DNA from 2 places in the Pseudoalteromonas sp. SWYJZ98 genome. Region 1 is predicted to be linked to the other one. Evidence: predicted binding sites of a transcription regulator. Region 1 holds the regulator's gene; the other holds the start of a gene.
The links. Region 1 encodes LexA, which represses DNA repair genes until DNA is damaged. Its sites were predicted from a motif close to TACTGTATNNNNATACAGTA; they were not measured.
Positions count from the first base shown of each region.

Region 2: uvrD (DNA helicase II) is a predicted target of LexA. The motif match lies at 3,160-3,179, and genes of this name have one in related genera.

Region 1 covers NZ_JADYXA010000042.1:12,096-17,107, forward strand. Annotated here, with positions in the region: gene I6F10_RS17050 (chaperone modulator CbpM) at 1-241, shown strand, start outside; gene I6F10_RS17055 (hypothetical protein) at 316-1,041, opposite strand; gene I6F10_RS17060 (hypothetical protein) at 1,355-1,735, shown strand; gene I6F10_RS17065 (PaaI family thioesterase) at 1,736-2,176, opposite strand; gene lexA (transcriptional repressor LexA) at 2,344-2,961, shown strand; gene coxB (cytochrome c oxidase subunit II) at 3,445-4,587, shown strand; gene ctaD (cytochrome c oxidase subunit I) at 4,587-5,012, shown strand, end outside.
Region 2 covers NZ_JADYXA010000065.1:1,456-6,467, forward strand. Annotated here, with positions in the region: gene cysQ (3'(2'),5'-bisphosphate nucleotidase CysQ) at 1-237, opposite strand, end outside; gene nudE (ADP compounds hydrolase NudE) at 230-802, opposite strand; gene yrfG (GMP/IMP nucleotidase) at 864-1,511, shown strand; gene I6F10_RS19335 (dUTP diphosphatase) at 1,527-2,150, opposite strand; gene I6F10_RS19340 (YacL family protein) at 2,231-2,599, opposite strand; gene I6F10_RS19345 (hypothetical protein) at 2,716-2,940, opposite strand; gene uvrD (DNA helicase II) at 3,244-5,012, shown strand, end outside.

The DNA.
Region 1 (5,012 bases):
TTTATATGAGCTAGTTGAGCACAATATTGCGGTTCCAATTGAGGGGGAGCACGTTACGCAATGGCAATTTACGGTATCTGCAGTGACCCTAGTTAAAAAAGCAGCCCGTATTCAACAGGACTTTTCGTTAGATTGGTCTGCAATAGCTTTAGTTCTACAATTGCTGGATGAGCGTGATGAGTTAATTTCCGAAAACGAAATGTTAAAGCGACATTTGAGTCGATTTAAACACTTGGAATAAAATCTGCCCTTAGGTACTTCCTAGGGCGATTTACTCTTTGATGAGCATGCGCTAGCTCTCAAAAACCAATATGCCTACTTTGATTTATTCTTACTTTTGATTCGGATAAATCGTTTTAGTCGTATATTTTGCATAAGTAGTAATATTCCACTTAGACAAAAGAGTACGCTGGTTGCTGCAAAACTAATAAGCAGTGGATTATTCAAATCCTCTCGTTCATCGTAATCCATAATGTGTAACATCCAAAAAAAGTCAAATATTCGCCATAGTGTGCTGCGAACGGTAATAACTTTGCCGTTATTTTCTGACAAGTACAGTGTTGTGTTAAATGTGTCGTCAAATTGGACCTGCCAAACATTGGTTTTATATCCTACTTCTCGCATACCTAGCTTTAGTAGTACAGCGCTTGTTACTTGAGCGTCAATAAGTAAGTGTGCTTTAGCATTTGCGGTAATTTGTATTTTAGTTGGCGGTTCAAATGGTCGGCCTGTTATGCCATTGAAGCTTTGCTGCTCGTTATTACTAAAGACAGTAATAAGTGGTGTAGTTAAGAAGTTCTCAAAAATTATTTGTGTTGGATTAACCACCTGAGAGGCAATATCGTCAAGGGAGGCAACATAATCAGCCTGCGTAAATGGGTTATTAAGAGTACGTGTTGCAAGATGCTCCCCATGAACTTTATCAAGAGGGATTGCACTCATAATTAAACCACCTAGTAACCATGCTAAAATTTGTAGTGCTAATAAATAACCTAACCATTTATGTAACTTGCGAGCATGTTTAAATATTTTTTTATTCATGTTTTAGTCTTATTATTTTTAGAGGCTAGTTTATTACATTAATAGGATAAGTTACTGCGACATTTTGTCGCAGTTTAAACTATAGCTTACTGTAATCATTTAAAAATAAAAAAGATTACACTTAAATTCCTAACATGACTTATCTGTTTAATTGAGCTGAATATTTGATATCCAGCTAGCTTTAAATGCTAAAAAATACTTAAAAGCTGCGAAATATCCATATAAAGTGGTTAATAGAGCATAGTTGATTTGGTATAACGGTAAAACTGCGTTAAAGTTTGCAATGAAATTATTAGAGGATAAATACGAAACGATGTCGGAAATTCAATTTTTAAATGTAGATCTTGAGCTTGAATCAAAGCAAGATATTAGTTTGCTAGTGGCGGACTTGAAAAAAGTCGCGACGATTTTACATTATGACAAAGACGAATACCGTCAACTAGCGCGTATTGAAGCTACAGGTGAGGTGAGCACACCTGATAAAGCCATAAACCATATATGTGAGCTTATTGAATCGTGTTCGCGTAACGCGCTAAAGCAATGGTTAAGCTGTTCACGTAGAACGTTTGATATTGGTTTTGAATCAGGGACTTCTCCTAAGTGCTTTAATCAAGCCTTAGATGCAGATACATTATTGCGTATATCTGCGATTGGTGCGGGTATGGAAATTACCATTTACCCAATCGAAAAGTAACTATCTTCGCTCTACGACTGCTGCGGTCATTTTTGATACGCAGCACAGCTCATTGCGGCTATTTGTAATTTTTATTTCCCATACTGAACTACGTTTGCCAATATGAAACGCTCTTGCCGTTGCTGTTAAAGTGCCGTTGCGAGATGCTTTTAAATGACTTGCGCTAATTTCCTGCCCTACACAGTAAAATTTAGTAAAATCGACAACAAAGTTAGCGGCATAGCTGGCAACTGTTTCGGCAAGTACAACGTTAGCTCCGCCGTGAACCATCCCCATTGGGTTATGATGCTCAGGAATTGCCGGCATTGTGGCAACCAAATAATCATCGCCAATTTCTGTGACTTCTATCCCCATAGTTTTCATTAATGTTCCTTGGCCATTAATGCCTTGTTCTAACTGCTTGCACAGCTCTAAGGTGATGGGCTGGTACCAAATACTCATAATGTCTCCTTTGCATTTTTAATCATTTATAAACTTAGCTTTAGTTATATCCCTAAAATGTACACAAGTGAAATTACTTTAGCTATTTTAAGGCTTAATTTAAATTTGCGATTTTTATTTAACTGTATATACTCACAGTTAAATATACTGTATGGAAAACCAGTTGTATGCGACCATTAACGAACCGCCAAGCTCAAATACTCGAACTAATTAAAGTTTTTATTAAAGACACTGGTATGCCTCCTACACGTGCTGAAATAGCGCAAACATTAGGTTTTAAAAGTGCCAATGCTGCTGAAGAACATTTAAAAGCACTTGCTAAAAAAGGCGCAATTAAAATGAAACCAGGTGCAAGCCGTGGTATTCAATTAATTGAAGAAGAAGAGCCAGAACAATTAGGTTTACCGCTTATAGGGCGTGTTGCTGCTGGTTCACCTATTTTGGCGCAAGAGCACGTTGAAAGTCACTGCAAAATCGATCCATTAATGTTTAAACCGGCTGCAGATTTTTTACTACGCGTTAACGGTATGAGCATGAAAGATATTGGTATTATGGATGGTGATTTACTTGCTGTACATCGTACTCAAACCGCTGAAAACGGACAAGTTGTTGTTGCCCGCCTAGACGAAGACGTAACTGTAAAACGTCTTGAGAAAGCGGGTCGTAAAGTATTACTTCATGCTGAAAACGACGATTTTGACTCTATTGAAGTAGATCTTGAGAATGAGTCTTTTAATATTGAAGGCTTAGCCGTTGGCGTTATAAGAAACGCTGATTGGATGTGACTTTAAAAATAGCTTTTAAACAAGCAGTTTTATAAATGCGTACTAACTAGTACGCATTTTTGTTTTAAAATTTGTACTAAAAATAGGGCGTAAACAGCCCACTGACTATTTAAGCTGTAAACTTTTTTGCACTTATATTTTCCCCCTCCGAATGCGTTAAACCCCTTTGTTTTGCTCATATTTTGAACTTTCTGTTGCCCAGTTGATTACCGATTTTTTATTAATTATTCAATATCACCTGATTGTTTTTTATACTAAAACTTGCTTGTTGTTCGTTTTTTAGCTAATTGTTAATGCGCTGAGCTAATAATAACTCACAGCTTTTTAGTTTTGAGAACACACAATATACATAAACTCGTTGTTGGCGCAGCAAAACCAATCAATATTAAATAAGATTGGCTAAAAAAATAAAAATAACGAATTGGCGTTTAAGCCGTATGCCTCTTCGCTTTGCATTCGCAATAGCATCAAAGGAGCCGTCACATGGGTAAACTGACCTCTACCTTGTGGCTTATATTATGTGTTTTTTCGCACCCAGTTTTGGCTAACAGCCAATACAATATGCGCAAAGGCGTAACCGATATAAGCAATAATGTATATCAGCTGCACATGACCATATTTATAATATGTTGTGTGATTGGGGTGATAGTGTTCGCAATTATGTTTTGGGCACTTATTCATCACCGTAAATCTAAAGGGGCTGTACCTGCCCAATTTCACGAAAGCACTAAAGTAGAAATACTTTGGACTGCAATTCCGTTTGTTATTTTAATTGCTATGGCAGTACCAGCCACTAAAACCCTAATTGCAATGGAAGATGCCAGCAAAGCTGATCTCACTATTAAAATTACGGGTTCGCAATGGAAATGGCATTATGAATATATGGGTGAAGATGTAGAGTTCTACTCTATTTTATCTACCCCGCAAGATGAAATCGCGAATCTTGCAGATAAAAATCCTAACTACTTACTTGAGGTTGATAAGCCTCTTGTACTGCCAATAAATCAAAAAGTACGATTTTTAATGACTTCTGACGATGTTATTCACTCTTGGTGGGTACCTGATTTTGCAGTTAAAAAAGATGCTAACCCCGGCTTTATAAACGAAACATGGACGAACATAAACGAAGAAGGTACTTACCGAGGCCAATGTGCTGAGTTGTGTGGTAAAGACCATGGCTTTATGCCCGTTGTGGTGGTCGCTAAATCTGAGGCTGATTTTAAAACATGGCTTGCAGATGAAAAGCAGGCTAAACAAAAAGCAGCATTAGCAGATGCCGCATTACTTGATAAAACCCTCCCAAAAGAAGAATTAATGACTTTAGGCGAACAAGTATATATGGCTAATTGTGCTGCATGTCATCAACCTACTGGCATGGGGTTACCGGGCGTATTTCCTGCACTTAAAGGCAGCCCGATAGTGCTTGGCGATATAAAAGATCACATTGATGTAGTTATCCATGGACGACCCGGTACGGCAATGCAAGCTTTTGCCAAGCAGTTATCTATAAAGCAATTAGCTGCGGTTATTACTTATAAACGTAATGCGTGGGGTAATGATACGGGTGATGTTATTCAACCGAGTCAAATACAGACAGCACTTGATGCCAAAGTGGAGGCGAACTAATGAGTAGCATAGTAGAACAACCTAACGCCAATGAAGCTCATCATGCTCATCACCCAGCTAAAGGTTTTAAACGCTGGCTTTACACAACTAATCATAAAGATATAGGTAGTTTATATTTAATTTTTTCGCTGACCATGTTCTTAATTGGTGGCGCAATGGCCATGGTGATCAGGGCTGAATTATTTCAACCAGGTTTACAGTTGGTCGACCCTCACTTTTTTAATCAAATGACCACAGTGCATGGTTTAATTATGGTGTTTGGTGCGGTTATGCCCGCCTTTACAGGCCTTGCTAACTGGATGATACCACTTATGATTGGCGCGCCAGATATGGCATTGCCAAGAATGAATAACTGGAGCTTTTGGATTTTACCGTTTGCGTTTTTAATCCTATTGGCATCGTTATTTATGCCTGGTGGGGGTCCT
Region 2 (5,012 bases), on a different contig from region 1:
CCAGTCCTGTCTGTCGACGAGTGCAGGTATAGGTGTTTCTTCCGACATAATTGGGATATCGGGCGCAAGTGCTTTTAATCCAGCAACCAGTACGTCATTTGCTGCTAAATCAGCTTTGGTAACAGGCGTATTATCTGATTTCTCTTGTTGGCCAATATCGCCTTTTTTATAAATGGCCATAATTGCATCGCCAGCACGCTCAGCTAATTCAATGCACGGTTCGATTAATTTATTCATCGGCAGCTCCAGACGCTAAATACTTATCTAATAATAGCAAAGCTGCAACACTGCGGGCTTCGGTAAAATCTTCTTGGTCTAATAATGACTGCCATTGAGTTAATGGCCACTTAACAACAACAAGCGGCTCTGGTTCGTCGCCAATAAGGGTTTTTGGGTATAATTGCTTAGCAAATAAAATATGCATAGTGGCATTAAAGTAACTCGGCGCCATTGTTACTGTTCTTAATGGTTTAAAATACTCAGCACCAAAGCCAATTTCTTCTTTAAGTTCTCTGTTAGCAGCTTGCTCTGGCGTTTCGCCCGGATCAATTAAGCCTTTAGGAAAACCTAACTGGTAATTGTTTGTGCCCGCACAGTATTCACGTACAAGTAGTAACTCATTATCTGCACTTAACGGAACAATCATCACTGCTCCCCGGCCACCGCCGCGAATTCGCTCATACTGGCGCTCTTCGTTATTAGAAAACTTTAACTCTAAAGACTCCACAGTAAACAGGCGACTTTTAGCAACAACATTGTTACTGAGGATTTGTGGTGGTGTTGGGTGCTTTTTCTGTGTCATTGGCGTTAATTTGCTATCATGGCAGTTAGTTCAATAATAAACCTTATAAGTTGAAATTCCTATGTTAAATTGGTCAAAAATCGATACCGTTTTGCTCGACATGGATGGAACATTACTCGATTTACATTACGACAGTCATTTTTGGCTTAACGTTATCCCTGCGCAACACGCATTAGCTAGAGGCATTAGCCTAGATGCAGCTAAAGCAGATATTTTAAAACGCTATCAAGCTGTGAGCGGTCAAATACAGTGGTATTGTTTAGATTATTGGGAGCAGCAATTAAGCTTGCCTATAATGGAGCTTAAACTAGAGTCTCAGCATTTAATTAAAATGCGTGAAGACGTACCTCATTTTTTAACCGAGCTTAAAAAAGCAGGCAAAGAGTTAATTTTACTTACCAACGCCCACCCTGAGAGCGTCATGCTAAAATTTGAGCATACAGCGATTGATAACTACCTAGATGGTGTAGTGTCTACTCATGAATATGGAGTAAGTAAAGAGCAGCAAAGTTTGTGGCACCAAGTACAAAAAGACTTAGGGTTTAATAAGCAGCGCACTTTGTTTGTAGATGACAGTGTGCCGGTATTAAATGCCGCACGAGAATACGGCATCGAGCACTTACTTGCAGTTGCTAACCCTGATAGCCAACAACCACATAACGAAATAGCCGATTACCTGAGTGTTACCGACTATCGTAAGATTATTTAACGTAGTTTACTTGGGCTAGATTTTTGGGTAACGCGCTTCAAGGCCTTGGTATACTAACTTTGCAAAATCTGCATGTTCCGTATCAAGGCTTTTAACTACTTCAACTAAATGCTCGTTATCTTCTTGCCCGTTCCACTCTTTGATATAGCTACCATCTTTATAACCGTGATCTTGGCGGAAAAAGTTTAACGTATTTTTCCCTACGTAGCCGCGATATAAATCATCAATATCCATACCCATTTGCGCCATACAGCCAGCAAATGCAGCTGCATTAAACGTTTTATCTGCAACAGCAGAAGCCGCTAATATTTCTAGCGTTTGTTTAAAGTCATCCGCTTGTTGAGCATTACTAAGTTCAGCTTCAAGTTGCTTTGCTAAGTCTTCGTAGCTAGTTTTGCCGTCAATTCTAAGCGATAAACCAAAATGAAAAATATCAACCAACTCTAAAATAACTTGTTCGGTATCTGGTGTTTGTTTTTTCCACCATTTCCAACCATGATGATCCAGCATTTCAGCACACTCAACCCAAATAGCGCGGTACCATTCGAATCCTTGAGTAAACCATTGCTCATGTACTTTAGTGTTCATGGCGTTTTGCATTTCTAGCATAACTACTAGCTTGTTTAAATTGGCAGACATATTCATTCCTGTCGTTTTTGATTAGTGTAATAGTACAGATAAAGGAAGCTTAACGCATCAGCACTATCTTAATATGTAGTTTACTTTGAGCCGCTAAATTCAGCCCATGAATCAATTAAATCAATGAAATCTTCAAAGCCACAACCACTACTTAAACCATTTTCTTCAAGCGCTAAATCGTCATCTTGATACGCTATTAGGTCTTCACTGTCTTGATGAAGCGCATGGGCTTCAAATAGTGCTTCGTCTTTGGTTAATATTAAATCTATTTCTTGGCCTTTTAGCGTTAGCGGCTCATAGCTTGAACTCACCGATGCAATAAGCGCTTGCACCATAGCTACTTTGTCTTTGCCTATTTCTTCGTTTAGCCAGCGACCAATAATGGCGTGTTCACTGCTTATTTTAATACGTAGCCCACTAATAGGGTCGCGAATAAATTGATATTCCATAGGGTTTGCCTGTAAATCTTTAATTGCGTAATTATATACGTAAACGCCCGCAAACCACAGGACATATAAAGTAAAATAGCGCCACAAGGGCGCTATTTTATTCAACTTTAAAGCCGTTAACTTCGCGATCTATAACGCGCTGCGTCAATAATCGACCATAAGTAAATAATAGGCACAAGTACAAAACCTACAAGCACATAAATTAGTGCGTAACTTATTATAATAGCGAGTGCAAAAAATATAGCCGCTAAAATACGCCCTTGCACTAACTGCCCTAAACCAGGAAAAAATATATTACATAATGCTGCGATTACGTTACCGCCAGAACCTTGATCTGCCATACTAACCTCTGTATTTATTTGATTTTATAATTATTTACTTACACACTCTATGCCAATTTATTAAAGCTTACAAATCAAATAGTTAAATTACCCTAGATTTAGAGAGTTAGTAAAAATTGCTAACTTTAGGTCAAATTAGCAATTTTTATTGTGCGTTTACACTTTTTTGTTTGTTTAAAAAATTAGCAAGTTACTCGTTTTTAAGGCTATTTTATAAATAGCTGTTTATAAAAACAGTATTTTATTTAGCCTAACAAAAACACCTGTTATACTGCCCACAATATTGATTAAAAAGGCGTAACGATGGACGTTTCACAATTACTCGATGGCTTAAATGACAAACAACGCGATGCCGTTGCAGCCCCACTACAAAACATGCTGGTATTAGCAGGTGCTGGGTCTGGTAAAACACGAGTGTTAGTTCATCGTATTGCGTGGCTTATGCAAGTTGAGCAAGCATCTGCTTACAGTATTTTTGCCGTAACCTTTACTAATAAAGCGGCTAAAGAAATGCGCAGCCGCGTTGAAGAAACACTAAAAGCCCCTGTAGGTGGTATGTGGATTGGTACGTTCCATGGTTTGTCGCATCGTATTTTACGTGCTCATCACCGTGAAGCTAACTTACCAGAAGCCTTTCAAATTTTAGACTCTGACGATCAACTTCGGATGATCAAGCGCTTATTAAAATCAATGAATATTGATGATAAAAAATGGCCTGCTAAACAATTTGGCTGGTACATTAGCGCCAAAAAAGATGAAGCACTTCGCCCTAAAGATATTCAAGCATACGATATTAACGAGCAAATGATGCTGCGTGTTTACGCCGCCTACCAAGAGGCCTGTGATAGAGCAGGACTAGTAGATTTTGCCGAAATATTACTACGCAGCTACGAAGTGTTAAAAAATAACCCTACGTTACTACGTCATTACCAGCAACGCTTTGCACATATGCTCGTAGACGAGTTTCAAGATACAAATACCATTCAATATGCATGGTTAAAGTTACTTGCAGGCGATACAAGCAGTATCATGATTGTAGGCGACGATGACCAAAGTATTTACGGTTGGCGCGGTGCTAAAATCGAAAATATTAAACGATTTTTAACTGACTTTAGCGCAGAAACCATTCGTCTTGAACAAAACTACCGTTCAACTGCAACTATTTTGAAAGCGTCTAATGCATTAATTCAAAATAACTCAGAGCGTATGGGTAAAAGCTTATGGACCGACGGTAACGATGGCGAGCCAATTTCTATTTATGCGGCATTTAATGAGTTAGACGAAGCGCGCTTTGTAAGTAGCAAACTACGAAGCTGGTTAAATGCAGGTAATGCCCTACAAGATGCCGCAATTTTATACCGTAGTAACGCGCAATCTCGTGTACTCGAGGAAGCCATGCTACAAGAAGGCTTAAAATACCGTATTTATGGTGGTATGCGATTCTTCGAACGACAAGAAATTAAAGATGCGTTGTCGTACTTACGCCTAGTAGGTAATCGTCAAGACGATGCCGCATTTGAGCGTGTAATTAATACGCCAGCACGCGGTATTGGCGATAAAACATTGAGCCATATACGAGATTGTGCACGAGCAGAATCGTTACCGCTTTGGTATGCCGCAAAAGCAATTGTAGAACAACAGCATTTATCTGGTCGTGCTTCTGGTGCAGTAAGTAAGTTTGTAGAACTAGTAGAACAAATAGAAGATAAAATTAGCGATCTAACTTTGCATGAGCAAGCCAAGTACACAATTCAAACCTCAGGCTTAATGGCAATGTACCAAGCCGAAAAAGGTGAAAAAGGCCGTGCTCGCGTAGAAAACTTAGAAGAGCTAATTAGCGCTTGTGATCAGTATGAGCTGCCTGAAGACGAAGAGTACAGCTCACCTTTACAAGGCTTTTTAGCCCATACGTCACTTGAGTCAGGTGAAGGACAAGCAGAAGAACACGAAGACGCCGTACAAATGATGACGCTTCACTCAGCTAAAGGCTTAGAGTTTCCGCTAGTGTTTATGGTAGGCGTAGAAGAAGGCATGTTTCCTTCTCAGCAAAGCAACGAAGAGTCGGGTCGCTT